DNA from 2 places in the Microcoleus sp. CAWBG58 genome. Region 2 is predicted to be linked to the other one. Evidence: riboswitches for the same ligand, from Rfam matches in the RefSeq annotation. Region 2 holds a riboswitch; the other holds the start of a gene.
The links. Region 2 has a riboswitch for cobalamin ahead of QZ918_RS00190 (energy-coupling factor ABC transporter permease). Riboswitches for the same ligand answer to the same signal wherever they lie in the genome.

Region 1: another riboswitch for cobalamin. It lies ahead of cobG (precorrin-3B synthase); the one in region 2 lies ahead of QZ918_RS00190 (energy-coupling factor ABC transporter permease).

The regions. Positions count from the first base shown of each region.
Region 1 is NZ_JAHRFA010000160.1:143-5,832, forward strand. Features, by position in the region: gene QZ918_RS32765 (hypothetical protein) at 42-290, opposite strand; partial or broken gene QZ918_RS33375 (IS1634 family transposase) at 204-407, shown strand; gene QZ918_RS32770 (hypothetical protein) at 923-1,123, shown strand; gene QZ918_RS32775 (hypothetical protein) at 1,341-1,628, shown strand; adenosylcobalamin-variant (AdoCbl-variant) riboswitch at 1,689-1,768, shown strand; gene cobG (precorrin-3B synthase) at 1,811-3,301, shown strand; gene QZ918_RS32785 (precorrin-8X methylmutase) at 3,684-4,313, shown strand; gene cobI (precorrin-2 C(20)-methyltransferase) at 4,310-5,020, shown strand; gene QZ918_RS32795 (hypothetical protein) at 5,498-5,690, shown strand, end outside.
Region 2 is NZ_JAHRFA010000001.1:22,737-46,925, reverse strand. Features, by position in the region: gene QZ918_RS00250 (hypothetical protein) at 1-100, opposite strand, end outside; gene folK (2-amino-4-hydroxy-6-hydroxymethyldihydropteridine diphosphokinase) at 266-754, shown strand; gene QZ918_RS00240 (NUDIX hydrolase) at 833-1,381, shown strand; gene QZ918_RS00235 (FAD-binding domain-containing protein) at 1,677-3,128, shown strand; partial or broken gene QZ918_RS00230 (ISKra4 family transposase) at 3,492-3,880, opposite strand; gene QZ918_RS00225 (hypothetical protein) at 3,990-4,316, opposite strand; gene QZ918_RS00220 (hypothetical protein) at 4,318-4,509, opposite strand; gene QZ918_RS00215 (SPFH domain-containing protein) at 4,970-7,096, opposite strand; gene QZ918_RS00210 (DUF2207 domain-containing protein) at 7,463-8,383, opposite strand; gene QZ918_RS00205 (DUF2207 domain-containing protein) at 8,830-9,921, opposite strand; gene cbiQ (cobalt ECF transporter T component CbiQ) at 10,229-11,029, opposite strand; gene QZ918_RS00195 (energy-coupling factor ABC transporter substrate-binding protein) at 11,026-11,358, opposite strand; gene QZ918_RS00190 (energy-coupling factor ABC transporter permease) at 11,363-12,121, opposite strand; cobalamin riboswitch at 12,144-12,307, opposite strand; gene QZ918_RS00185 (Uma2 family endonuclease) at 12,518-13,195, shown strand; gene QZ918_RS00180 (FAD-dependent oxidoreductase) at 13,445-15,019, shown strand; gene QZ918_RS00175 (pentapeptide repeat-containing protein) at 15,685-17,841, opposite strand; gene QZ918_RS00170 (hypothetical protein) at 17,867-18,181, opposite strand; gene QZ918_RS00165 (hypothetical protein) at 18,332-18,781, shown strand; gene QZ918_RS00160 (Uma2 family endonuclease) at 19,025-19,672, opposite strand; gene QZ918_RS00155 (leucine-rich repeat domain-containing protein) at 19,706-20,491, shown strand; gene QZ918_RS00150 (hypothetical protein) at 20,527-20,736, shown strand; gene QZ918_RS00145 (ABC transporter substrate-binding protein) at 20,791-22,209, shown strand; gene QZ918_RS00140 (Uma2 family endonuclease) at 22,345-22,923, shown strand; gene QZ918_RS00135 (metal ABC transporter permease) at 23,185-24,042, opposite strand; gene QZ918_RS00130 (metal ABC transporter ATP-binding protein) at 24,042-24,189, opposite strand, start outside.

The DNA.
Region 1 (5,690 bases), on a different contig from region 2:
TTTGATAACTTTCGAGCAAGGCTATTAGCTTGCTTTTCTGATTAGGTTTGCTTATCACCTTGACTCCAGAAGAACCATGTAAGTCTTTTAAAATCATCAAATTTTTGTTTGAGTTTTTCACCAAGGAACATAAATTTAGTTTCCCCAAAATCAATCAGTACACCTATACCACCGATACATAGAAAATTATTTAGGATTGCTATACCAACAAGCAAGTGAAAAATCAGGTAAAGAAATTGACCAATAAGCCGACAATGCGCTGGATATTTCAGATGTTTCAGGCGGTGCATTTAGTGACAATAAATGGAGCGAAGCAGGTCAGTAATTTAACCAAAAAACTTCAAAATATCTTGCGATATTTAGGAGAGTATTGTTGTCAATACTATTTAATGTTTTCAAGTGAATAAAGATTGAGTTTGAAGTATAGATATTTGTGAATAATTTTCATTAATTGGTCAAGATAATTTGCTTTTGCCATAAGTTACCATGCTTAAAAAAATAATTAATCGCAACAAAAAGCAATGTGAATATGTGAGAAAAAGTCAATTATTTCAAATTACTTAATTTAGTTGAATTCAACAAGCTTCTGTAACGCTAACACTGCATAATTTCAGCCCAAAAGCGTTTGGCTTCCAAGTTTTCACAACTGATAAAAAATCAGACCCACATCTGCGGAATGTGGGTTTTAAAATTATTCAGGCTTGGTTTCTGGCACAAGCTGCTGATCGCCAAAAATTATTTGGTGTTATTCCTCAATACTTCGGACATTTTTTTAACGACTCTGTAAGCGTTACAGCGTAAGCCCTGGCATTTTTAATGTTTTTTTGAAACTCCGGGCTAGACTTAAAGATTGAAAAAATACTCATCCCTATAGCCATCAAGGGTTTGAGATACTCGATTAGATCTAAAACTGTCCGAAGTATTGATTCCTATATCTGGAGATTCTCAAATCGATCGAGAAATCCTAATGGATACGAACAATCTTCGCTGTGGAGATAGCGGCCCAGGGCCTATACAGGGTCAAAACAAATTTGGCGAACCGCCGGAGGATTGTTTTACAGGCTGGGTTTTGTATCACAAGCCCAGCGGTTTTTACTACCGTCGTTTTGCTTGCCATACTTAATGCTGATTTTGAGAAAAATTAGCATTAAGTATGGCGAGAAACCGGGTTTTGTGCGAAAATTATTCGTTGTCGCCAACAGGTTATATAAAAAATCCGGTTTCTTTGTTCTTGATTCGTAAGTAGTGTTTCAAAAATCATGCAACAGTCTTCCGTAGGGTGTGTCGCCCTGAAAAATATCTCAATAAAAATCAACTTTTCGAGATTTAAAATAATAGTTATGTTTCTTTATCAAAAAATCAGATTTTTAGCGAATCATAAAAACAAATGGGACGAATGGATGCTGTCGCAGATTGCCACAATGGAAACAGGAAATGAAATCATGCCACCTTGGGTAATGTTTCCAGGAGAGGACGTTGGTTGGCGACAAGGTTATCAAGAAGCTTGGTTGCACGAAGTTTGGCTACCGTTTTGGTGGCGGTTGCTGGCTGGGGAGCGGGAAATTTATATTAACAAATGGAATATTCCGGCTTACTGGCGAGTTCGTATTAGCAACTATACAGAATAACCGGGCATTTGTTAAGAAATTCGAGATTTTGGGCTGCTGGCGATCGACTTATGATATATTTCTTAAACCTGAAAGTGGGAAAGTCCGGTGTAATTCCGGCGCTGTGCCGCAACTGTCAAAGCCAGAATGCCGATTTCAGGAGTTTATTTTACATTCCCTGCGTCACACGGGGAGGAGTTTCTTTGTTGAGTTTGAGTGAATTACCGACTTGTCCGGGCTTATTTTCCGGTTCCAGAGCCCGAGACGGCGTTTTATCGAGAATGCGGATTCCGGGGGGAATTTTAAATGTACAGCAGTGTTGGTCGATCGCCAATTTTGTCGATCGCTACAGTAGTGGCTGTTTGCAAGTCACAAATCGGGCAAATTTACAAATCAGAGAATTGCACTCGCAAATTCCCCCGTCAATTTGGCAAGATTTACAGAAATTGGGATTAGCATCTCGCCGCGTTGAAGTCGATCCAATTCGCAATATAATGGCAAGTCCGACAGCAGGAATCGATCGCCAAAACTTACTGGATACTCGCCCGCTAGTTGCAGCTTGGGATAATTACCTGCAAACTCATCCTGAGTTATCGGAACTTTCCGCTAAATTCAGTATTGGCTTTGATGGCGGAGAATTAGTTTCTATCCGGAATTTCCGGAATGATATTTTATTAGTGGCAAAAAGGCGACAGCCAAATTCCGAAATTATTTTTAGTCTGCATTTCAATGGCGTCGATACAGGAATTATAATCGAAGAATCGCAATGTATTTTAGTATTAGCAAGCTTAACTAGCGCGTATCTTGAATACACTAAAAATCAGCCTAGAATCAATGGCAAGAAACCGCGTTTGCGTCATCTTCTTGCTGATTGGGGCACAGCAAAGTATCTAGAAAAAGTAGAGAAAAAATTGCCGTTTGCATTGCGTCAAGAGGCGATAGAACTTTTTCTAAAAGACATATCCAACAACTCTTGTGGAACAGGCATCCTGCCTGTCACGAGCGCACCCAACGGCAATCTCGGGATTCACAGTCAACGACAGTCCGGTTTCTCCTACATCGGCATTGCACTGCCCCTAGGCAAGCTAGAATCAAATCAACTGAGAAATTTGGCAAGTTTAGCCCAAAATCTAGGCGGAAGCACCCTAAGACTTACGCCGTGGCAAAATCTGCTGATTTCTGACATCCCCAACTCCCAGGTTTTCGAGGTCAAACAGCAAATCGCCGATTTAGGATTGCACTCATCTGCAACTCACCTAGATTCCTGCTTAGTTGCGTGCGCCGGTAGCAGCGGCTGTGCGTCAGCGGCGACAGATACTCAAAGTCACGCCCTAGCAATGGTGAGGGATTTAGCCCAAAAATGGACGATCGACCGATCGATCAATATACATTTCAGCGGCTGCGAAAAGTCCTGCGCCCAACACCAGCCTATTGACATCACCCTAGTAGGAATTCAGATTCAGCAGAAAGGCGAAACCATCGCAGGTTACAACATTTATGCAGGTAGAAAAGACTTGCCCTTTGGACGGCAAATCTTCCGAGCCGTCAGTGTAGCCGAGATGTCCAGTGCGATCGAGCGAATGTTGCGCGTCTACCAGCGGTTTCGAGAACCTCGCGAGTCATTTGGCCAATTTTGCGATCGGTGGGCGATCGACAAATTGCAGAAATTACTGAGCCCAGTAACTCACAATTAAAAGTGAAAAAATATCCCTTAAAATAGACAAAATATTATCATTCCTTCTTCTCTGTCTTCCTTCGCGCCCTTAGTGCCTTCGCGGTTCATTCAAAAAGCTATTCCACAAATCAAACAAACTTCCCATAATCAATACTTCGGACAGTTTTTCTATGGCCCAATGACTTATCCTCGCTTGACTTTGAGCCACTGTGGATAATTAAATCAAAGTCATGTCCACCCCAGACGCGGCATTTAATTCGACTTTTTCATGATCCTTAGCCTGTAAAGCTTGTAGTATCGTTCCAAGAACTGTCCGGAGTATTGCATAATAACAATTTCAAATAAAGTTAAGTACAGTCTCCCAATTCCCAATTCCCAATTCCCAATTCCCAATTATCTTAATGATTGACTACATCCGAGACGGAACAGAAATCTACACCAAATCCTTCGCCACAATCCGCGCCGAAGCAGACTTATCAAACCTGCCGCCAGACTTAGAAACAGTCGCAGTGCGACTAATTCACAGTTGCGGAATGATCGACATCGTTAAAGACTTAGCAGCTTCCCCCCTTGCCACCACCCACGGGCGCAAAGCCCTCGCAGCAGGCGCGCCAATTCTGTGCGATGCCAGGATGATAGCCGAAGGCATCACCCGCAAAAGGCTTCCCGCAGACAATCCAGTGATTTGCACCCTCTGGAATCCCGATGTACCGGAGTTGGCGCGGCAAATCGGCAATACTCGATCGGCAGCAGCACTCGATTTGTGGCTAGATAAGTTAGATGGTGCAGTTGTGGCGATCGGCAATGCCCCGACTGCTTTATTCCGATTGCTGGAAATGCTAGATGCTGGAGCCCCTAAACCGGCCTTAATTCTGGGTTTCCCGGTAGGATTTGTGGGGGCTGCCGAATCCAAAGCCGAACTCGCTGCCAACAGTCGGGGAGTACCTTTTATCGCCCTACAAGGGCGGCGAGGTGGTAGTGCAATGGCAACGGCAGCCGTAAATGCGTTAGCTAAAGAGGACGAACTATGACTAAGACTACTGGTAAATTGTACGGATTGGGCATCGGCCCTGGCGATCCGGAATTGATTACATTGAAAGCTTATCGGATTTTGCAATCGGTACCGGTGATTGCGTATCCGGCGATGGAAAATGGTAAGGTGCTCGCGCGTGCGATCGTCGCAGATTACTTGCGCCCGGAGCAAATTGAGATTCCGATGCCGCTACCTTTTAGTCCCACGCGATCGTCTCAACCGTATTACGATATTGCAGCCCAGAAAATTGCCACCCACCTCAGCGAAGGGCGGGATGTGGCGGTTTTGTGCGAGGGCGAACCTTTTCTCTACGGCACGTTTATGTATTTGTTCAACCGTTTGTCGGGCAAATTTACCACCGAAGTTGTGCCGGGAATTTCTTCGACGATGGCGAGTGCGAGTGCCCTGGGAGTGCCGCTGACTTACCGCAACGATGTGTTAAGCATTATGCCTGCGACGTTGGACGCTGATGTTTTGCGCGATCGACTGGCGCTGGTTGATGCTGCGGTGATTATTAAGCTGGGGAGGCACTTTGCGAAAGTTCGAGACGTGCTGATTGAGTTGGGACAATTCGATCGTGCACTATATATAGAACGTGTAACTATGCCGAATCAGTCCATTCGGGCGATCGGCGATGTCGATCCGGCCCAGGTTCCCTACTGGGCGTTGGTCATGATACCCAGCCAGCAAAAGTCTGTATCTTGACCCTATTCAACCCACATTACGCACCCTAGGGCGTCGGTACAGTATCAGGAGTTGACAAAACAAACTGGAATGATATGTGAATTGAGAAGCCTGTTAAATTCTCACAATCAGGAAAAAGAAAGAAACTTTATGCGCCCTCACTTATGGCATCCTCCAATTGAACTTTCAGCAACAGAAGCGTTGATTATCAAACGCATTAAACGAGCCAAGTTATTCACTGTAGTTTAGACTAACCAAAGATGAGAACGGTGGCAAAAGAAGAACTAAAGCCACCGCGCTGGGAGAGAATGAGGGTGAAAAATAAAACCTATCCACTCCCTAAATGAACAGTGAACGATTAAAGGACTTTCGTCAAGCAGCATACGATTTATTGGTGAAAGCTCTCATATGCAACATTCGAGCTGATGGATGCAGTGATGACCACTCCGAATGCGTCATCTCTCGCGGAATTTCACTCAATCCATTATTCAAGCGTCAATGGCAAGCCGTGTTTACGAAGCATTACAAGACACAAGACCAGACCGGAAAAAACTCATGGAGTTGTATCTGAAGCAATTACAGAAAGAAGCACCCCCAACAGAACACATATTAGTAGCAATTGACCACACTGCATGGGAGAGAGCAGATGCCAAAACGTTACAAGATAGAACCCATGAATATCAAAGGGGTG
Region 2 (24,189 bases):
GATACCTTTCCTTAGCTTCCGCTAAACCGATCGATACACTTGTTGTTAAATTGATAGTTACTAGAATGACGGCAGACAAGAGGCGACGGTGCAAATTCATTAATCTTTCAACTAAATACTGACATTTCTCAATGATAATCAATAATAATTAACACTGAATTAAGCTGAGATTAAAATAATAAGGTCTACCCCGCGTTACTCAGAAAGTAACTAACAATAACCAATAACCAATAACCAACAACCAATAACTAATAACCAATTCCCAATGAAATCAACAAAATGTGCGATCGCCCTTGGTAGCAACCTAGGCGACTCCCTAGCCACGCTCAAAAGTGCGATCGCCACCCTAAACCATACCCCAGGAATCGCCGTAAAATCCCATTCTAGCTGGTATCAAACCGCCCCCGTCGGGCCACCGCAACCCGATTACATTAACGCCTGTGCCATCCTAGAAGTTACGCTACAACCACAACAATTGCTAACAACCTTATTAGAAATTGAAAAAAAATTTAATCGGATTCGCCGGGAAAAATGGGGGCCGAGAACCCTCGACCTGGATTTGCTGCTTTATGATGATTTAATCCTAGAAACTCCGACACTGACTTTACCTCATCCCCGGATGACCCAAAGAGCTTTTGTATTAGTACCTTTGGTAGAAATTGCGCCGGATTGGGTGCATCCTGTGACCAAAAGTGCGATCGGCCAAATCCTGAAAACAGCAGACTGTTCCGGAGTGCACAAAATGAAAGTGTAGAAATTGAGCGAAATTCAGGGCGGCGATCGCCTATGATGTCTTAAATCGGTGCAATCAAACATTATTCGCTTCTCACTTATGTCGATCGGTCAAGAACTACCCCAACTGCTCAAACAGCGCCTATTTTACCAAGGGCGCAAATTCAACTTTGATGTAGCCAGCCTCCGCCTTCCCAACGGTTCCGAAGGCGATTGGGAATGTATTCGCCACCCAGGTGGAGCACTAGCAGTTCCCGTTACCCCCGAAGGTAAACTCGTCTTGGTGCGACAATACCGTTTCGCAGCCAAAGGGCGGATTTTAGAATTTCCCGCAGGTACAGTCGAAATCAATGAAAACCCCGCCGAAACTATCAAACGGGAAATCGAAGAAGAAACCGGATATCGCGCCGGAAAATGGCGGGAATTAGGCAAATTCATGCTAGCACCCGGTTATTCTGACGAAATCATTTATGCTTTTTTAGCACAAGATTTGGTCAAACTAGAACAGCCGCCAGAACAAGACGACGATGAAGACATGGAGACAGTTTTATTCACTCCAGAAGAATTAGAAAAAGCCATCTTAGCCGGGGAACCAATTGATGCGAAATCTATTTCTAGCTTTTTCTTAGCCCGTCCTTTTTTGACTTAAAGCAAAGTTGTTCAGTTGACAGTTGACAGTTGACAGTTGACAGCACTTGACAAAGGAAGGAAGAGGATTGGACTAATAAATAGTCTGATTTGAATTTCTCCCGATCGGGGTTCCGGCTTTCAACCAATTCTTTCTGGTAACCAGCCCCCGGATTCATTAATTCGCATCTTTAACCGGGGGAACGAGCGGGATGGAGACTATAAAAAGCTCTGCATTCTAACAATCCCCGGCTCGATCCGTGGGAGTCAATCTAAAATCTAAAATCTAAAATCTAAAATCTAAAATCTAAAATCTAATGTCTGATTTAATTTTATTTTGGCACCGTCGCGACTTGCGTATTTCTGACAACATTGGACTAGCAGCAGCGCGCCAGCAAAGTCCGAAAGTAGTCGGGATTTTTTGTCTCGATCGCAATATACTCGATCGCGATGACATAGCGCCCGCCAGAGTTACCTACATGATAGGTTGCTTGGAAAAACTCTCCTCACGTTACAGCGAATCAGGCAGCCAATTACTAATAATTCAAGATGACCCGCCTATGGGAATACCGAAATTAGCCGCGGCACTCAATGCTAAAGCAGTATTTTGGAACAGAGATGTAGAACCCTATGCAAATGAGCGCGATATATCAGTATCAAACGCCCTCCAACAAGCAGGAATACAAGTTAAAAACTTCTGGGATCAAGTTCTGCACGCCCCCGACGAAATCCGGACTGGTACAGGGAATTGCTACACAGTTTATACACCATTTTGGAAAAAATGGAACAGCCAACCAAAAGCCCAACCTGTAGAGACACTACCGATAAATTATCCGGAATTAATGACCGGATTAACCGCAGAAGAACAAGAAATAGCCAACCAAACAGGTGTAACAAAAACCCTGCCAACGGCCTTGAGTTTGGGATTTATTTGGGAAAATCCATTAGTAATAGAACCCGGAGAAGAGGCCGCACACAAAAAATTAGAAGAATTTTGCGAAAACGCAATTTACGAATATCAAGAACAGCGCAATTTCCCCGCAGTTAGCGGCACATCCCAACTCAGCGCCGCCCTCAAATTTGGTGCAATAGGCATCCGCACTGTTTGGCAAGCTATCCAGACAGTGATGGACAGTTGTCACAGCGAAGAATCCTGCACAAGTATCCGCACTTGGCAACAGGAAATAGCGTGGCGGGAATTTTACCAACACGCCATGTACAACTTCCCTGAATTAGCAGATGGGCCCTACCGTAAAGCATTCAAAGACTTTCCCTGGGATAACAATGAAAAGCTGTTTCAAGCTTGGTGCAGGGGCAAAACTGGCTATCCAATTATTGATGCGGCAATGCGGCAGTTAAATCAAACAGGTTGGATGCACAATCGATGTCGGATGATAGTTGCTAGTTTCCTCACGAAAGATTTAATTATTAACTGGCAGTGGGGCGAAAAATACTTCATGCAAAAATTGATTGATGGCGACCTTTCTGCTAACAATGGCGGCTGGCAGTGGAGTGCATCGAGTGGCATGGATCCGAAACCTTTGCGAATATTCAATCCCGCCAGTCAAGCTCAAAAATTTGACCCGGAAGGGGAATATATTCGCCACTGGGTTCCAGAATTGCGCCGAGTGGATACTAAGCTTTTGCTAACTGGAAATATTTCGCCTATAGAACGTCGGCTGCTTCATTATCCCGATCCAATTGTAGATCACAATCAGCAGCAGCGCAAGTTTAAGGAACTTTTCAAGCAGCAAAAAATCGTTGAGTAAGTAAATGATTTTTGGTTTGTAGTGAGGACTTCAGTCCTTCTTATAGGTGTTCGTTATTAGGTACGTATTTGCGCTTGGGCGCTCTTTATATATCAATAAGGTTTACTTAAGATTGTCCTTCGAGAGGAACGAAGCAAACTGTATCTATTTTTCATAGAAGTTTCACGAGTAGCAGTATATGAGCGAACCGTATTGCTTGATATATAAGAAAGAGCGCTCAAGCGCAACTACGTACCATTGACTACCAGTTTTCAGTTAACTGTATTGCTTGATATATAAGAAAGAGCGCTCAAGCGCAACTACGTACCATTGACTAGCCATCTTAAGTTAACCGTACTGGAGCATCCCGGTTTTGCAAAAGCCTCAAATAGCCAAGAGGTCGTGTCGTCCAGCACAACGAAGTTTTAGCATCTTGTTATGACATTTTTTTGCAACCATTGAGTTCCGGAGATTTTCAACTTTCTATCTATTTGTTTGACAGTCGATTCCACCGCGCCCGAACCAATGGAACAAATCTTGTCTGATGATAATTGCTCATAGTTAACAATTCGAGAGCGATGCTTTTCTAGATACTTGCAAAAGTTTTTGGCGGTTTTTCTGCGACAATTTTTAAATAAATTTAGGGTGGATTCGACCTGACCTTGCCACAAAAATTCCTTGGCTTTGGCTAGAGATTTTAATGACCCTCCCACTTTATATAAATTTTCTATTAAATGATACCAATCTAAAACGAACCGTCGGGTTTTACCCGGATTTAACTGGCTTATAATACAATACGGTTGACTTAACGCTTTTTGACGAATTTCATCTGACGATTTTCTGGCAATAGAGGCATTTTTTGTAAGTCAGATTTTTCTTAAGTCAACCGTATTGGCTTATAATATTCCATATTCCATCATGTCCATCACCCAAACAAGTTAATATATCGGCTAATGGCTGATGGTTTATATAGTGAATTAACTCTTCATTCTCTTGATAAAAAGCCCCATAATAACTTTCATGTAACCGCACTGCTTTATAATCTTGCCAATGAGACCCTTCGCCCAACTTCCCTCTGAGACGGACTTTCCCTCCATCTATGCTTGTTTCTTTCACATAGATTTTGGCATGAGGTTCTGACCATTCTTGTTTTTCTACCAATCGGTGTAAACAAGTATGTCCTATCTTTACTCCTGTTTGAGCTTCCATTTCACAGGGCAGCTTTTTCGTAGGAAAGATTAGCTATTTGACGGAGACAGCATTTTTCAAATAATGGAGATAATCGAGTAGATTTTTTGAACTCTAATTTTTCGGCCTGTTTTTCAGTAATTCTTAGTTCACCTATACAGCTTTTTACTGTGCGGGTTCGTCCTTGTTCTGTTCCTGTTGCTTCTTCGATCAAAAAAAACCAATTTCTGGGCCCAATACAGTTGACTTAAGAAAAATCTGACTTGCCCAAAATGGCTATATTGCCAGAAAATCGTCAGATGAAATTCATCAAAAGCATTAAGTAAACCGTATTGCAATACAATCCACTCCATCAAGAGAAGAGTTTTGAACCGTATTGGGGCGCTTTTGGCGCAGAGGGAAGAGTATTGCGAGGGTTTTGGATGTCGTAAAAAAACCTTTTATCCCTCCCCTCTCTGTGTTCTCTGTGTTCTCTGCGGTAAAATCTTCTTAATATCTACTTCACCTCTTTATAATCCAAAAATCGTCAGATGAAATTCATCAAAAGCGTTAAGTAAACCGTATTGAACCATAAACTTCATAATTTTGCACCTCTAATTCCCTGAACAGTAAAGTTTTAGACAAAAAGCCTTCAGAGAGGACAAAAATCCTCTCTACAAACTGAACAAACTTACTCAAACATCCTCAGACAATTCATCAAATAGCGCATCAATATCAGACTTCACAACAGGCTCATACTGAGGAAATGGTGAATCATTAGGAGACTCCTGCGACTTCACCGAATTCATAGACTCCACCGACTCCACCGATCGCACTTTTGCTACTGGTGATTCTGGCACATCTTCCACAACAACAGACTTAGATTTCTTGACATTAATTACAGGTGAATGTGCTGGATTTTCACCATTTTTACTGGTTTCATTCCGCAGCAACATTGCCATCAAACCGTCCAACAAACCCCCACTACCACCGTTACCATTGACTGTGACATCGGGAACAACGCGAACGCTACCATCCGAGACAGCTTGCATCAATTGCAGTAGCGTATAACTCTGCGTACCCAAAGCGTTGACACCAACTTGATAAGCATCGGCTTTTGCTTGTCCCATCAACCGAATCCCTTCTGCTTCACCACTTGCGTGTTCGATCGCAGCAGTTGCACTCAATTGAGCAATTTTCACCCCTTGTTCCGCCGCTACCACCTGATTTTGAATATTGGCGATCGCAGTTGCGCGCACTAATTCCTGACGCTGCGACTCTGAAATCCGCTGCACTTCGTAGGTTTTTTCTTGTTCCTGGGCAATTTTGCGATCGGTCAATGTTTGCATCAACTCCGCTGGCGGCGAAATCAAACCGATCAGCGTGTCCACAGCCTGCACGTCATAGGCACGTAGGGCTTGACGGACGTGTTCGGCGGCCTCTGCTTGGCGTTCGCTGCGTGCGATCAAAAAGTCGAGAATTGTATATTCTTGAGCCGAATTCCGAAAGTAATTGCCGACAATTGGACGCAACACTTGGTCGATGAGATTTTGCATGGAACCTTGCCGCGAAATGACTCTCGGTGCATCCAAAGTACCGATATGAATGATTTGAAAAATTTCCAACTCAAAGGTAAATCCGTCAAAAGAAAGTAATTTCAAAGCGCTTAGTTTCGAGTCATAGCCGTGTTCTCCACTGAACCGCGATGTGAAGTTTAAAACTACATCGGTGGTGGGAACAAGTTCGACTTTCATCACCTTTGTATTGATCGGATGTTTGCCGGGATACAGCGGTTCAATCCACACACCTTTATCACCTTTTTTGACGAGATTTCCGTGGGTAAAAGCTACACCACTGACATCTTTGTGCGATTCCCCTACATAGGAAATGACTACGCCGACATAGCCGATCGGCACTTCGGTCATTTTCACCTCTTCAACCTGTACAAACCAGGGGTTCAGGTTCCAAGAACCGGATAAAATTACCTGTTCTTGCAAGCCCCTGCGCCCGCCACCTTTGATGAAAGATTGCGCTTTTTGGAAGTTATCGTGACCGGGAATAATCGGCCCAGCGATTTCACCTTCATCAATCGGAACTCCATCGAGCACGTTGGCGATTCCGACGCGATCGGGAGCAAGTTTGTATAGGTGAAGTTCTGATGGCTGCATACCTTTTGCAGCGGCATTGGCTGAAGTAATTACCTCAAATACAGCGGTATTAATCCGATAAGTACCAGTGGTGATAATGGCTAGTTGCCGTCCTTTTTCGCCACCATCGGTGAGGAATTTGCGGGCATTTTGGAAGTTGTCGCAATCGACAACTTTGCCTAAAATGCGATCGGAAGGAATGGTGGCTCCATCATTAGCAATAACCAAACCAATTTCATCTTGAGGAACTACTACAACGGGTTCTCTGCGAACGCTATATTGCCAGGGAAAATAACCAAAATGCCAGCCGGGAGGAAGGGTATCTGCTTGCAAACCTCCTTCACCATCAAGGGCAATTAATCTACTGGATGGCAAGTTTTTACTGGAGAATTTCTTGGTGACAATGCCTACTTCTCGTTCGCCGATCGCAATTAAGCCCAAAGTCCAACCAATTTTAGGGATAAAGATGAAAATTACGAACATTGCGCCTACGGGATAGATCCAAATCGGGATGCTGAAACCTTCTTCCGGCGCTGGTTCGACTTGCTGGGGCTGGGTCGGTGGCGGATTGGTTTGTGCGGGAGTTGGTGGGGCAAAAGTGCCTGCTAGTGCGATCGTGGTTGCGAAAGATGCTGCTAAGGGTAAAAGCTTGCGAAGCCAAGGTGATTTAGTCATAGTTTTAACCTGCTTTAAGTGAAAATGTACTGAAAAGTTCTTAACTACAATCAGTATTCAATATATTTCTGTTTAAGTCAATTCATTAAAGTCATGAGTTATGTTCATAAAAGTCATATTTGGAATATGATTTTGTAGAGAGTGCGATCTGTTTATCTCAAAATCTAGCAAATTTGGACACGGCAATGCCGGTTTCCCTACCCGACTATTTGTAGGTAAACGGCACTGCCGTCTCCTGAATTTGGGTGAGATCAATATATCAACGAGTGTTCAGAAACCGGTTTTTTTGCGACAATACTTCGGTATAGCCAACAGATTAAGTAAAACCCGGTTTCTTTGATTGTGATGCGTCCAGGGGCGTTGATATTAACCGCCATCACCACCACCACCGCCATCACCACCGCCACCGCCATCCCCACCACCACCGCCATCACCACCCCAACCACCACCACCCCAACTACCACCACCGATACTACCGCCACTGCCATCGCTACCGCTACCGCCATTAATCATGAATATAGTAATGATTATTCCAAATATCCAAAGCACTGGAGAAGGAAGTCTGGGTTTTGTAAAAGAGCTTTGTCCCGGAGTAGATTGAGATGACTTACCACCTTGTTGCCAACCAGGTGGAGGTACATTCAAAATTGCCTGGGGAAATGCAATCTGCACTTCTAATTCTTGTTCCGGTTGAATAGCCTGGCTTGCCACAAATTCAAAGGTTTTAGGATCTACTTGACGACGAACTGCCGCCGTCCCAAAATTCATAAATGAAATAACTTTCCCTGACAAAGCTTCGGGTAATTTCACCGTAACTTTTCCAGTATTAACTGGCGCTTTTCGACCTGCTGCAATCGCTTTCCAATAAACTTGAGTATTTCCACCATCTAACTGCAATCCACCTACCACACGATATTTGATGACAAAAGTATGTGTGTCTGGCGGCTTTAATTCATGTTGCCAACGAATCCAAAGTTGATTGTTTTCTGTTCCAGTGCTACTCGGAATTATTTGATTATTTTCAGAAACAGTGACATCTTTAATTGCATCGACTTTATCTAAAGGAATATAGCGATATCGTTCATTGTTGTATGCTCCTGTGAATACATATTTTTGCGTTTCAGTGACTAACATATCTCCGTTGGTCTGAACGTCGATGATGACGTTGATGTTGTCCCAGTAAAACGGTACTTGTTGGGCCGCTGCATGAGTTACTGTGACTAAGAATAGGCTTAATGATGCTAGTAATGAAAAGACTATTTTTTTGAGGATGCGTTTATTTATCATAGGATTTTCACGAGATAACTGTTGACTACAATTATTCAACAGGTTTCTTGTGGAGTCAATTCATTAAAGTCATTAATTATGTTCATAAAAGTCATATTTGGAATATGATTTTGTAGGGAGTGCGATCGTTCGTACCACAAAATATCAAATTATAAGCATTGACAATATGGCAATCGAGGACACCGCACCAGGCCCGTTGATGCCAACTTAAGGTACAACCAATAGTCCGGCAAGGGTTGAAACTCCTGCCTCAAAATGAAAGTCCTCGGTATGAGGACTAATCAGTTCTTCAGTCCTCATAGCGAGGACTTTCGCTATAAGAGGGGAATTCATTCCCTGGCGGACGAGTCCTCAGAAATCGGGTTTTTTCCGAAATATTTCGTCATAGTCCACAGATTAGCTAAAAACCCGGTTTCTTTGATTGTGATGCGTAATTCCTCTTAATATCAACCGCCACCGCCACCGCCACCGCCGCCACCGCCGCCACCGCCACCGCCACCGCCACCGCCACCGCCACCACCATCACTACTACTCGGATCTACATAAGTTGTCACAACTCTTTTTTCATGGTGATAACCGCAATTACTACAGTGACGGATAACTTTATCCCTCCCTTTGGTCTTTGGAGTAGCTGTAGAGATTACTTCTGTATTGGTGTCTAGCGTAAACTTTTTGCATCTAAAACAGAATCTTATAAGATGGGCGCAAATCCCCCATAATATTACATAAAGCACAGGTAGCCAGATAGGCCATGTTATGATAAGCAAGAGATTGTCTCCTAAAAAGTCTCCTCCTCCTGAAATAGATTGAGATAGGGAAAACAAAAGGTCTAGCCATTCCGAGGTAGATTGAGATCGATAGATACTTTGTTGCCAACCAGGTTGAGGTATATTCAGAATTGCCTGGGGAAATGCAATCTGCACTTCTAATTCCTGTTCCGGCTGAATAGCCTGACTTGCCACAAATTCAAATGTTTTAGGATCTACTTGACGACGAACTGCGGCCGTACCAAAATTTGTAAACGAGAGAACTTTCCCTGACAAAGCTTCTGGTAATTTCACCGTAACTTTTCCAGTATTAACTGGCGCTTTTCGACCCGCTGCAATCGCTTTCCAATAAACTTGAGTATTTCCACCATCTAGCTGCAATCCACCTACCACGCGATATTTGATGACAAAAGTATGTGTGTCTGGCGGCTTTAATTCATGTTGCCAACGAATCCAAAGTTGATTGTTTTCTGTTCCAGTGCTACTCGGAATTATTTGATTATTTTCAGAAACAGTGACATCTTTAATTGCATCGACTTTATCTAAAGGAATATAGCGATATCGTTCATTGTTGTATGCTCCTGTGAATACATATTTTTGCGTTTCAGTGACTAACATATCTCCGTTGGTCTGAACGTCGATGATGACGTTGATGTTGTCCCAGTAAAACGGTAGTTGTTGGGCTGTTGCATGAGTGACTGTGGCTAAGAATAGGCTTAATGATGCTAGTAATGAAAAGACTATTTTTTTGAGGATGCGTTTATTTATCATAGGATTTTCACGAGATAACTGTTGACTACAATTATTCAACAGGTTTCTTTGACAGTCAATTCATTTAATTCATTAATTAGATTCATAAATGTCATATTTATGGCAAAAAGCTCTTTAGTATCTCTTGTTTGCATCAAAGTTTAGATCCCCCCTAGCCCCCCTTAATAAGGGGGGGACAAGAGTTTTCTCAAAGTCCCCCGACTATCATGGGGATTTAGGGGGATCTAGACTGGGGTAAAAACGAGATTTATAAAGGCTTTAGGCTTAATTTGACACGCCTTTGGCACTGCCGTCTCTTAATTTTGTTTCAACTTTGAAATACCACACTTAACAAAGTTAAAATCGTGCATCCAAACACGGCTTCAAATGTGTATCTTCGCGAAGGTTTATAAGGGGAAGAATGCCAGACGCGGAATTCTCCGTTGAAGCCGCGCGAGGCTAAACTCAAGGAAACTTGACGGTAGTTTACTAAAGTTCGTTGCAGCAATTGTCCGATTAAAATGCCCAAACTACGCATTCCTAGTTTCCAAGTGCGATAGCCGCCGCGCGAGTTTTGGGCTATCCAAATTTCATCTGCGATCGCCAATAAGCTAAAAATAAAGCGATACATTAGTAACAGTAGTTCTGTGACTAACTCTGGACACCTAGATTTTCGGAGAATTTGCAAGATTTCGGTAAACGGGACTGTCAACAGGATGAAGTACATACAGCTTGTCGATGCGAAGGCGCGGGCAAATAGCAAGCTCACTTGGTATATTCCTGTACGACTCACATACAGATAAAAACTGCCGGTGTAAATTCCCCAACCTTGCCAAATATCCCATTGAATTGCCGAGATTCGATCGCCCGCAACCGCACCCACCGCCAACGCAGGCACACTCGCCAGCAAAAACATCAGCGGTAGCAACAGCAACCGCAGATAGAGTTTCGCCGGAATTCCTGCATAAACTACGATCCAGATTGTCAGCCAAAGACCGATCGACAACTGCACCGCTGCATGGGAAACTAGAGACAGGATTAATAGGGCGATCGCAAAGGATAGCTTGTGAGTTGGCGGCAACCCACGCAAGCGATTTGTATAAGCCAGACTATCAATCTGATGGTTCATTCCGACGATTTGCGATCGGAATTCTGCTGAGATTGCGATCGGCCTTTATAAAGCCCGATCGCATAGCCAACTACCCCCGCCCCCACCGCTGCTTGAGACGCAAACAATAGACTGGCAATTTCGCTGCTAGCAGGCTCAAACAAATGATTGAACCAAGGCTTATAACTCGGTTGAATTTCCGTAATTGCTTTCTTAGCTTGGTCATCCGATCCGCCGTATTCACCCCGCACAAAAACTAGGGGAATCACCGCAAGGGCGACAACTCCAATTACTAACATCCAATTTTGTTGCGAACTAGCTTGCTGATTTTTTGTAGGTTTTTGATTCACGACTTTATGACTCCTGTTTCAATAATTTCAGAATTTCTAACTCTGGTTTCCCGTAAGAATGCAGCCAATTCCAAACCAATACAGTCAGCAATCCCTCGCTAATTGCTAGCGGTACTTGAGTCATCGCAAAAATGCTCACAAACTTGAGAAACGAAGCCATAAAACCGCCACTCGCAGCCGGAAAAGCTAACGCCAACTGCATCGAAGTCACCACATAAGTCAGCAAATCTGCCAAAGCAGCCGCACAAAAAATTGCCAACCTTTGTTTACCAGTTTGCAACAGCAATCGATAGATAAAATACGCAGCAAATGGCCCAACAATCGCCATCGAAAACATATTCGCCCCCAACGTTGTCAGCCCGCCGTGCGCTAACAATAACGTTTGAAACAACAGCACTAAAGCGCCGAGTACAGCCATCACCGAAGGGCCAAACAAAATTGCACCCAAACCCGTACCCGTCGGGTGAGAACAACTCCCCGTTACCGAGGGGATTTTTAAAGCAGAAAGCACAAAAGTAAACGCACCTGCTAAAGCTAACAGCAGTTTAAGTTCCGGGTATTCTTTGGTGATGCGAGTAATTTCATGCAAACCCAATACAAAAAAAGGCAACGCCACCATCCACCAAAACACAGCCCATTGCACCGGCAAAAAACCTTCCGAAATGTGCATAGCTGCGGCGGGCGTTGCCGAACCTAAGACAAGATAACAACTCAAGCCAGCCATCAATCCCAGGCTGACTAATTTCCGATTTCTGGCCTGCATACTGAACCTCGCAGATGAGACAATCTAAACTAACGCATCGGCGGGCATTCTGACTTAAGAGGTTGAGGACTGAAGTCCTTACTACAAACCTCATTACAGTTGCGGGACAGCGTTGGACTTGCACCAAACTTTCCCCGTTTCCTCTAATGGCTGCTCCCCATTAGAACCGAGTTGTTAGATTGAGTATAGTCGATCGCGCAACTCTAGACTGATATTTTACAAAAATTATTTCAGCTTAATTAAATCAAAAATAGCGATCGTCTTCTCTTTCTTCTCTTTTTTTCTCTTCCTTCGCGTCCTTAGCGTCTTCGCGGTTCGTCAAAATCTTAACTAAATAAAAAATTATATCTAAATAAATAAACGGTATAATATTAATGAGTTTTGAGAAAAGCCGCCATGTTAAATTACAACTTCCCTAGGCACTGGCCCTCAGCCGACGAACTACCAGACTCAGATGAAACACCAGTGGATAACGAACTGCAAGAATTAATCCCAGGATTGCTAAAAGCAATATTGCTGATACTTTGGGCAGAACGCATGGACTGGTTTTTTGGCATAGATATGGCTATTTACCATCACCTCAACAAACCCATCATTGTGCCAGATGCTTTCTTAAGTTTAGGTGTACAACGGTTTTACGATGAAGAATTGCGTCCCAGTTACGTGCTATGGGATGAGAATGTCATACCACAGTTCGTGCTAGAAGTTGTTTCCGCAACCTATCGCAAGGAATACAGCACAAAATTAGACATTTATCAAGATTTAGGCGTACTTTATTACGTCATTTATTCTTCGCGTCGCCGTCGTAAACCTCGTTTGGAAGTACACAAGTTAGTCAATGGGAAATACGAGTTACAGCCAGGAAATTATGTTTGGATGCCAGAAATAGGTTTGGGCATTGGTTGTGAAAGGGGAAATTATTCTGGGGTGACAAGGGAATGGTTGTATTGGTACGATGCTGATGGCAAACGCTATCTGACTCCTGAAGAACAGGTGAAGGAATCAGCGCAACGTGCCGATCGACTAGCTGAACGATTGCGCGAGTTGGGGATAGATCCTGATACTATAAGCTAATTGAGAAGAAAGAGTGCCAGAATGATGCACCTTGCGGGCGATCGCCAATCTAGTTAGTCCACCAATTGCGATCGCCCTCAACCCAGAATCTTCGGGACAAACCCGGTTTCTGCATCCCGAAACGTGTGAAAATTATCAAAAAAATTAGGAAAGATGCGGCCTTATTTGGAACAGACAGAGAGTTTGACGGCAAAAATTGAGATGCAGATCGGCAAAATGGCGATCGGGAGACGCGATTAAATCATGTTCATGGATCTGCGTTCTTACGATATCATCTGCTTTGGGGATGAAGTTCCTGGAGCTCTAGCCGTTATCTCAGCAGCCAGAGAATACCGTCGCCGGACAAAGCTTTATCCGCGAGTTTTGCTGATGTCTAAAGGTAGCTTGCAAGAAGGAATTGGCGGGCATTTAGTCAGAGGTGGCCTCGCTTATTTAGATCGAAGTCAGGTTAGTCAAGAACTTCAACAATCTTTAAATTTAGACCCCTTTGGTTCACCGCCGACAATCTATAAAGAATTCCTGCAAAAATCAGGTGTCAGCGCGATCGCCCTTGAACCCAGCAAAGCCACGGCAGCTTTGAAAGCAATGCTGGTACAAGCAGGAGTTGCACTCCTCAGCAGAGTAGAAATTAAATCAGTCAATAAAGAAGGCAACAAAATTACTAGCATAATTACCTCAAAAGGGACAATTTATGTAGGTAAACAATTTATTGATGCCACTGTCAATGGCGAATTAGCTCAAGCGGCAGGCGTGCGAAAGCTGAATGGATTTGAAACCTTTGGTTTGCCTAACTCAGAACTTCCAGTTACTCTGACTTTTGAAACTCAAGGACTCAGTGTCAGAAGACTGAAAGAACTCGATTATACTTATCTAAAACGCTTTACAAACCGTGCCGATTCCGAAGCTCAAAAATTTTTGCTGTCCGCAGCGGGGAAAGATGCCAAACTAGCAGAAGAACTCCGCCTGGAAATGATCGATACCAGAGGAAATCTCAAAACTCTGTGGGCGGGCAAAGATTACATAGATGTGCGATCGCCTGCGCTATCTGTAGCATACCACTCTTTTAGAGGCAGAAAGCTATCTTTTCCTGAAACTGGCATAATTTTAGATGAAGGAAATATCGCCATACTTCCAGATGAAAGACTTTCGTGGAATGCACTGTTATTTGCAGTTACCAGCAGCGAAGCAGAAGCCTTAGCGAGAAATGGGAGCAAACCCACAGCTAATATGCAAAAAGAGATATCATTTGTAACCACTTGGCTGAAAAGTTTAGGGGCTACTTCTGTTACTCCGGCTTCAGAATTGTATATCAGACACGCCGGAAATGTGACGGGAGTTGTAGAACCTTTAACAGGCGCACAAATGCTGCGCGGTGGCGTACCAGCTACCGAAGCACTGGCAACATTTAGCTATCATTTTGATGTTAGGGGAGGCATTTCGGGGATTGGCGATAAAGCAAAAAGTAGAGGGTGGTTGAACAGTCTGAGTTTCCAACAGCCTACCTTCAATATTGGCATCCGCCACGCATTAATGAAAACTGTTCCTAACCTGGCAGTTGTCAGTCCCTGTTCTGGATTTGAAGGGCTAGCTTGTTCTGTAGGCAGAATTGTAGAATTCAATGTAGCAGTTGGTCAAGGTGTCGGTATTGCAGCCGTTAATGCCATTCTCAATAACAAAAACTTAGCCGATATATCTAACCGAGAAGTCAGACAAGTTCTAGTTGAAACAGGCCAATTACCTAAAATTTTTGGAGTTGCAAACAATACTGATGGAATGTTGTTAGCACAATTCGAGACTCTCGTAAGTGCCGATGCGATCGCATAATACAGCACTTCTCAAAAACCAAGGTACGTTGTTGGGCTTTAGCCCTTCTGGTAAGGTACGTTGTTGGGCTTTAGCCCCTCTTATCTAATTGGCAGGGTATGGTTCCATCCATCCTACCAAAAAAAAGACAGAAAAATAAAGGTTCGTAGTGAGGGCTTTAGCCCGCAGAAAAAGAAGGACTAATACCATTTTTGTCAAGTTATGACAGACTTTATAAAACAGGGAAAGTGGATAAATTACAATATCTTGTCGTCCTCGATCTCTATCGGATATTTAGAAAAATGGTATTACTGTTGGGTGAGGGCGGGTTTACAAGATTGTGGGTTATTGACGATTATTGTTGGCGAACCCGCCCCTACAAGTCGGGGGAAAATGTACATTGGAATTTACGGTTGCATCTAAAAATTTGGTTGGTAGGGGCGGGTTCACCCACAATATCTAACAAATACAAACAATCTAAATAAACCCGCCCCCACCCCACCAATAACCTACATAAACCTTGATTTCATCCAAAGGTTTAGATAGATTTATACCATTTTTGTAAAGTTATGACAGACCTTATAAAACAGGGAAAGTGGATAAATTACAATGTCTTGTCGTCCTCGATCTCTATCGGATATTTAGAGAAATGGTATAAAGTCCGAACGATACGATCCAAGCAACTTTTAATTATTGGACGAGCACTTCGGATGAATCCCACCCTGCAAACAAATGTAAGCAATTTGACTTTGATCTAAATTCTTAGCCTCCGCAAAATTAACACCTTGAAATCGACCAGATTTACTACCGGCCTGACTTTGAATAAACTGATCCGAAGTTGCCTTCCCCAGGAAAACAGCGCCTTGAAAATTAGCTCCCGCTAAATTCGCACCTCTAAAATCAACTGAACTTACATCTGCATTCCGCAAATTAGCATCTTGCAACCGAGCATCTTTTAAATTCGCATTGGCGAGTTTAGCCGAAGTCAAATCAGCATTTTGTAAGTTAGCGCCGGACAAATCCGCACCGGACAAATCAGCACCTTGCCATTCCGATTTAGACAAATTTGTTAAGGATAACTGAGTACCTTGAGCCTTGACTTTGCCCAAACGGGCACTTTCTAAATTGGCGCCCGAAAAATTGGCGCTGCCGATATCTGCCCCGGTAAAGCTTGCCTCTTTTAACGTTGCTTGCTGCAAAGAAGCCCCAATTAAAAGACTGTTGCTAAGATTAGCTCCATTCAAATTTCCATTTGACAAATTAGCTTTGTTCAGGACAGCGCGCACAAAAGTGGTGCGGTTCATTACGGCGCTGTTAAAAGATGCTCCGGTTAAATTGGCTCCTTCAAAATTAGCTTCGCTCAAGTCAGAAATCCAATCGTCAAATGTCCCCGGACGCCTGTCTTCGCCAGTGCCGTAAAAGCGAATCCCCTGCAAGCTGGCATTGGTTAAATTGGCTTTTCTCAGCTTAATTCCTGATAAGTCAACTTTGTCTAATACTAAAGTAAACTGACCCGGGCCGGCAGGACTTTGACCTAAATCTGTGCGGCTCAGATCGGCGCCGTTGAGCTGGCTGCTATACACTGTGAGAATTTTGCCGATCGCCCTTTGCACTGTTCTCTGACGGGTAGCCGCTAACTCGCGTTCCGCTGTCTTCCCCCCGTAGCGCAGGGATTCGAGCTCGTTGCTGAGGGATTGGTTCAACCGCTGCAAATCCGGTAAAGCTTTCGGCCCGGTACTGACTAAAGCTTGCTGGATCGCATCCAACATCGCCTTGCTGTCTTCTTGGGCCAGCAAATCCGCTAGCAAAGGTACGGCGCGGGAGTCATCCACCGCCCCCAAAGCCAAAATAGCCGATCGCCTCCCCGATGTTCCGCTACCCGAAGCAGGAGACAATTTACTCACTAAAGCTACAAATAATTCGTCATTCCGCTGCCGAGAATCCCGCAAATTAGCTTGACTTTGAGTGTAGATCAGAGTGCCAACAAACAAACTTAAAATCAATCCCGCACTGCCAATAGTAACTATCACTAAAGTTGTGCCTGGATGTTGGCGAATCCAATTCCACAGACTGGGATCTTCTTTCATATTGGTTTCTGGAGTCAAAACCAAAGCTGCAATTTGCGCGTCTTCCTCAGTCCAATCTTGACTCCCGACAGGATTGGGCAACAGTTGGTGCGATTCCCTACGGGATAGCTTCGCTTCACGACTATTAACCACCAAAGTATTCGCGAGGCGATCGTGTCCGGATTGCCGTTTGTAGCGCAATCCAAAAGCGCCATCTGCCAGCACTGCCAAGCCGCTCAACGCCCCTAAAATGATTAAATCTGGAAACGCGCCAGTCAAGCGCCAAACCCCGTAAGCGACGCCCAGAGGCACTCCCCAGCGCCCCAAACTTTCGCGAACCAGCACTCGCGCCCAACCCGGAGGATTGCCCGAGGCTGTGACAACTTTCACCCCAAACCAGCGTTTCGGGAGAGTTTGGCCGGTTCTGGCGAGCAAAAACAACTGCCACGCCGCTAAAGCTGCCGGTGCCAGCAGCGCCCCCGACCAGAATAGATTAGTTAGGGGTGCAACTCTGGGGTTGCGATCGCGCACGGGGATAGCCAAAACACGGGCAACAGTTTCCGATGCTGCTGCTACCGAGGGATTGAGTGGCACGGTTTGAGCTTCTTTGTTAACCAGTGCCCCGATACTGAAGGGAACCAGGGCGCTAACTGCAATTAACGAAATTTCAACTGCCCAAGCGCCGCAGCGGCGAACCAGCAGTGGCATTTGCTGGGATTGTGTCGGCCAAGACGGATCGGGTTGATTAATATCACCGGGTGCAGTTGGGTTAGACATATTTATAATTTCCTATTGTTAATCCTTAGTTGGAGGAATCAGGAGATATTGCCAATTTATATGCTATGTAGATTAGCACTCCGAGAACGCCAAGAGTCATCACGGCCGAAAGTAACTGTACAATGCTATTGAAGACTGTCAGAACAACGATCGCTCCGACGGCAAAGACTGCCACCTGTCCCGGTTTGGGGAGTTTTTGAAACTTGTCCAGAAATTGATTGTAGAAGGTTCCGATCGCTTGATAGCTGTCTGGATTTTGTTGGACAAGAGGCGATCGTTCTAGTTTAGCTTTGAGTTCTCCGATCGCTTGCTGCCAATTGAAGTTATTTTGAGGATTCATAAAAAAGTTTGGGAGTTAGTTTAGCTGTACATCGTTTTAGGACGGTCACATTAATAAGAGTCACATTACCCTGTTCGGAACCGTTAATTATCCTCTACCGTCAAATAAGTAGAACCTTCCGCCATTGTGTTCGGATCAACAAGGATAAAAATGAAGATATGCTATCCGTGCGATCGCCCCAGACTGCGCTTTGGCTCGATCGCAATCCTAGCCCTAGGAATGATTTTAACTGCTGCCGGAGCTATTCGGAGCCAACCGTTGCAAATTGCTCCAGGATTTCCCGAACCGCTGAGAGTTTCGGGAGTTTCCGGCGGCCCGAACAATAGTGGCGACTGCGGTTTCGTGGCCCAAGGCCCGAACCAAGTCATCGAAGTAACGCAGGATTTGCCTTACTGGCGGATTGCAGTACAAACTGCGGGAGCTCCCAGTTTGATGATTCAGGGGCCGAGGGGTCGTTTCTGCGTCCTACCGGCGAATGCTGCTGCGGGGATTGTAGAATTTTCCGGTTATGGAGACAAGGGGACTTATGTGATTTTCGTGGGCGATCGATCGCAAGGTCAACACCCTTATTCTCTCTCAATTACGCAACAGCGAAATTAACAGTACAACGAGATTAGGGCGTTTGCTGTTAGAAAATTCGGTATTTGCGATCGAAAACCAACTAAATTTCTGACAGCAAGTGCGTCCCATACCAATTTTTAACGAAATAACAGTATTCTTGTCCCCCCCCTGATTCATGGGGGGGCTAGGGGGGGTCGAAGAGTGTTGTACAATTTTAGATAATTGGTATAATTTCAAGATAATCTCGGCATGAGTGCAAGTTTTTCTGATAGGAACTTCACCTCAATTTTGTATTTGGTCTTTCACCCATTTGCGAAACAATCGGAGAGTTTGACTCGTCCCCGCCGTTTGACTTTGTTCGCAATATTGAGAAACCGCTTCAATAATTGGCAGATTGGGAAATATCCGACTCAATTCCGATTCAACATATTTCCCATCTTCAAGCACATTAATCTGAAGCCTTTTATTTTCATAGCGCCAGATTTCCGGGACTCCCAGCGCCTCGTAAGCATCCAGTTGAGTCTTGGAAGTGAGATCGACTTCAATCGCTAAATCCGGCGGCGGATCGACAGTTAAGTCGATGCGCTTTTTGCCAATCATTAAAGCGTAATTTTGGATGTAAAAACAGTTATCAGGTTCAATTCCTTGTAACATACTTTTGCGTTTGAAAGTCGTCGAGCCAAAACATTCTCGATCGATTTCAAGTTCTTCGAGCAATATTTTGACCATATCGCCAATAATTTCTTTATTAAATTCATGTTCTGGTAGTGGCATCCTAATCTCCAAAGTTCCTTGACTGTAAGCTATTCTAGAGCCGCGGTGTTCTCCCAACTCCTCTAGAATTGCTTCAAATTCCTGCCAGTTGACATCATTCAACAGCAGTCTATGTCCTGGCGGCACACTGATTTGTCTTAATTGCAGCGTTACCATTTCAACCTCCAATTTATATGACTTTATTATAACTTGCACATCAACGTATGTTGTTGGGCTTCAGCCCTCTTTCTTATATATCAAGCAGTACGGTTATGCGATGCTGCCGATCGGAAACTTTCAAGTCTCACACAACTCGACCTCGATAACAATGACATCAGCGACATCAAACCATTGCAATCTTTGACTAAACTAACTGAACTAGGTCTTAGCAGAAATACAATCAGCGACATCAAATCTTTGCAATTTTTGACTCAACTGACTTCGCTCTCCCTCTCCAACAATCAAATTAATGACATTAAACCGTTACAGTCGTTGACTAAGCTGTTTTTTCTCACTCTCTCCAACAATCAAATCAGTGACATCAAACCCTTACAATCCTTGATTGAACTGGATTATCTCAGCCTCAGCGACAATCAAATCAGAAACATCCAACCGTTACAATCTTTGACTAGCGTGACTTTTATCGAACTCTACAGCAATCAAATCATCGATATCAAACCGCTAAAATCCTTGACTAACCTGATTGGGATCCATCTCAGCAACAATAAAATTAGTGACATCAAACCGTTGCAATCTTTGACTAACCTGACTTCGATCGGACTCGGCAACAATAAAATCAGTGACATCAAACCGTTGCAATTTTTGACTAAACTATCTAGCCTAGGTCTCGAAAACAATAAAATTAGTGACATCAAACCGTTGCAATCTTTGACTAAGCTAACTGGGATCGGTCTCGGCGGAAATCCGATCGCCCCCAAAACTTGCCCTCTCAAACCCGAGTCTATCTGTAATTGGGTATCACTACCTAAATCATAAAACTTTACTGTTCGGAAAATTAGAAGCACAAAATCATGACACTTACATTTGCACACAAACACATGAATTTACCAAAGCCGATCGCACTTACTTATTCTACGATCCTAGCATTACCTGAAAATGCACGCCGAAAATTCCTGAAACCCCTGTGGGGTGGGCATCTTGCCCGCCCTAAGAATACAAATATGACTTTTATGAGTTTAATTAGTGAATTTAATGAATTGACTTTGACCAAAATCTTTTGAATACTGATTGTAGTTAACAACTTTTCTGTAGAAATTATATAAGGAGAAAAGATTATGTCCCAAGATAAAAGGAAAAGCCCGCCGCCCATTGTTTTTATTATTGCCCTCGGCTTAATTGGGTTTGGTGTATTCAAATTCCTTCCCGGTTTATTCGCATCCAAAAGTTCAGATACATCTACACCTACACCTGGATCTCCATCCACACCGGGTGCGAGTCCATCGGGGGCGATCGCAACTCGCATCAGTTTAGGAAATCAGATATTGGTGACATCGCAAACAACACCTGAAAAACAAGCAGGCGTTACAGCTTTTGCCAAAGGAGATTACAAAGAAGCCGTGCAAAGATTTCAGGCTTCGCTGCAACAAAATCGCAACGATCCGGAAACGGTAATCTATTTGAATAATGCGAGAGTAAGCGATCGCACTTCTTTGAAAATTGCCGTCAGCGTGCCCAGCGGCAGCAACCCCAACATCGCCCAAGAAATTCTCCGAGGTGTCGCCCAAGCTCAAGATGAAATCAACACTAGGGGAGGAATTAATAGTGCCGGTTTGCAAGTTGAAATTGTCAATGACAACAACCTTCCAGAAGTCGCCAAAGAAGTTGCAGCAGCATTAGCAAATGACCAGAAAATTCTAGCAGTAATCGGACACAATGACAGCACTGCGTCTTTAGCAGCCGCTCCAATTTATCAGGAAAAGAAACTGGTGATGATTACGCCTACCAGCAGTGCAAATAATTTGTCAGGTTTTGGCAGCTATATTTTTCGGACTGTCCTAAATAGTGGCTCGACGACTGCTCCTTTAGCAGAGTATATCGTCAAACAAGCAGGCAAAGCCAATATTGCCTTCTGCTATGACTCTCAAGCTGCTGGCAGCGCTTCATTTAAGGATGAATTTATTGCATCTCTTTCAGCATCAGCCGGCAGATTAGTTCCTATTGTCTGCGACTTGTCAGCGCCGACATTTAATCCCAACAATGCCATTGCCGATGCTGTTAGCAAAGGAGCAGAAGGATTGATGCTAGCACCCTACATCGAACGCCTCGATCGCGCGATCGATCTAGCCCGTGCCAATCAAGGCAAATTAGCGCTCTACAGCAGTTCAACTCTTTACACCTTTCAAACGCTAAAAGATGGACAAAAGAGCGTTGACGGGCTTGTTTTGCCTGTTCCCTGGCATCCTGAAACGAATCCCGGCAGCACTTTCCCAAAAAATGCCAGTCAGCGCTGGGGAGGAGTAGTAAATTGGCGCACCGCAACGAGTTATGATGCGGCTCAAGCTATCATCGCTGGCTTGCAGCAAAGTAATACGCGGGAAGGATTGCAGCAAGCACTCAAAAGCCCGAATTTCTCGGCACCGGGAGCTAGCGAGGATGTGAAGTTTTTGCCAAGTGGCGATCGGGCGGGTTCGCCAATTTTAGTGCAAATTAAAGCAGTAGGAAAAACTGGCTATAACTTTTCCCTGTTGCGGTAAATTTATTCGGACTGTAGGGGCGGGTTCACCAACAATATTGGCCAAAAACCGACAATCTCATAAACCCGCCCCGGCCTGTTTTTAAGCGATTTTTAAGATATACTAAAATAAGTAGATTAAAGGAGAGCCTTGTATATGATCGCGCAAGTTGAAACCAAAACCTACACGGCCGAAGAATATCTAGAAGCTGAAGTTAATTCTCTGGATCGGCATGAATTTATCAATGGGGAGATTGTTCTGATGACTGGCGGTACACCGGATCACAATGAAATTAGCGCTAATTTAATTGGAGCGCTGAAACTAACGTTAAAAGGGAAACCATATCGGACTTTTAATTCGGATCAGCGGCTTTGGATTCCTGAGTTTAATAAGTATACTTATCCAGATGTGATGGTGGTTGCAAAACCGATCGAACTTCAATCGGGACGTACCGATACAATTACCAATCCTCTACTGATTGCTGAGGTGCTATCTAAGGGTACTAGAGCTTACGATCGCGATGACAAGTTTGCAGCTTATCGCAGTATTCCGAGTTTTCAGGAGTATCTATTAATCGACCAATATCGCGTACAGGTAGAACAATATTCCAAAACTGAAGCGAATAAATGGATTTTTTCGGAATATAGCTGTGCGGGCGATCGGCTGATGTTAAGCTCTATTTCTGTAGAAATTTCCGTGGCAGATTTGTATGAAAATATTGAGTTTAGTGAATAGGCGAAAAGTGCGCGCGTGCAAAGCTATCCCAAAGGAAATCGAGATTATTAAATAATCTCATCTGCGCTGAATCGATTATAATATAATTCCTGTAGGGGCAGGTTCACCAACAATAATCGCCTCAAACAGACAATCTCATAAACCTGCCCCCACCCAACCACAAAATAACAGCAATATTGTTTATTCACCCACAATAATCGCCTCAAACAGACAATTTCATAAACCTGCCCCCACCCAACGACAAAATAACAGGAATATTGTTTATTCGTTAATAGTTTGCGAGTCCCTAGATCTCACCAACAAACCATATTTGGGGGCAAAAACCATCGCCAACACAAACAGCAGCGTTTGCAGCACCACAATACATCCGCCTGTCGAACCATCAATGTGATAGCTGATATAAGTTCCCATTACGCTAGAAAATACTCCCGAAGTCATCGCAATTAGCATCATATGGTCAAAATTATCGCTCAACAAATAGGCGGTTGCCCCCGGAGTTACCAACATTGCTACTACTAAAATAATGCCGACTGTCTGAAGTCCCGCAACTGCTGTCAGGGATAGCAAAGACAGCAACACGTAATAAAGGAAAGTGATGTTTAAACCGATCGATCGCGCGTGAGTTGAGTCAAAACAAAACAGGATTAAATCTTTGCGTAAAATTGCCAGAGTCACTAGGGTGATGGCACTAATAATCACAGTTTGAACAATATCCGAATCGGAAATACCTAAGACATTGCCAAATAAGATATGCGTTAAGTCGATCGAACTTCTGACTTTAGAAATTAACACCAAACCAAAGGCAAAAAATCCGGTAAACACTAAACCAATCACTGTATCTTCTTTAACGCGAGTTTTTGCTTTGATAAAGCCGATCGCAATTACGGAGCCCACGCCAAACAAAAACGCCCCCACCGCCAAAGGAATATTCAGCACATAAGCAATCACAACCCCCGGCATCACCGCATGGGAAACCGCATCGCCCATCAAAGCCCATCCCTTCAAAGTCATATAGCACGAAAGCGCCGAACAAACAATCCCTACTAAGGCGCTGACTAAAATTGCCTTCACCATAAATTCATGCTGCAACGGTGTGGCAAACCACTGAATTAAGTCCATTATTGCTTCTCCCGATTCACTTGAGTTAACCGACTTTTTGCAGACGAAAAATCACCGATCGCACCGCCAAAGGTGCGGGAAAGATTTTCTTCTGTAAACACTTCTGAGGTGTTGCCGTAGGCGAGAATACTGCGATTAATTAATACT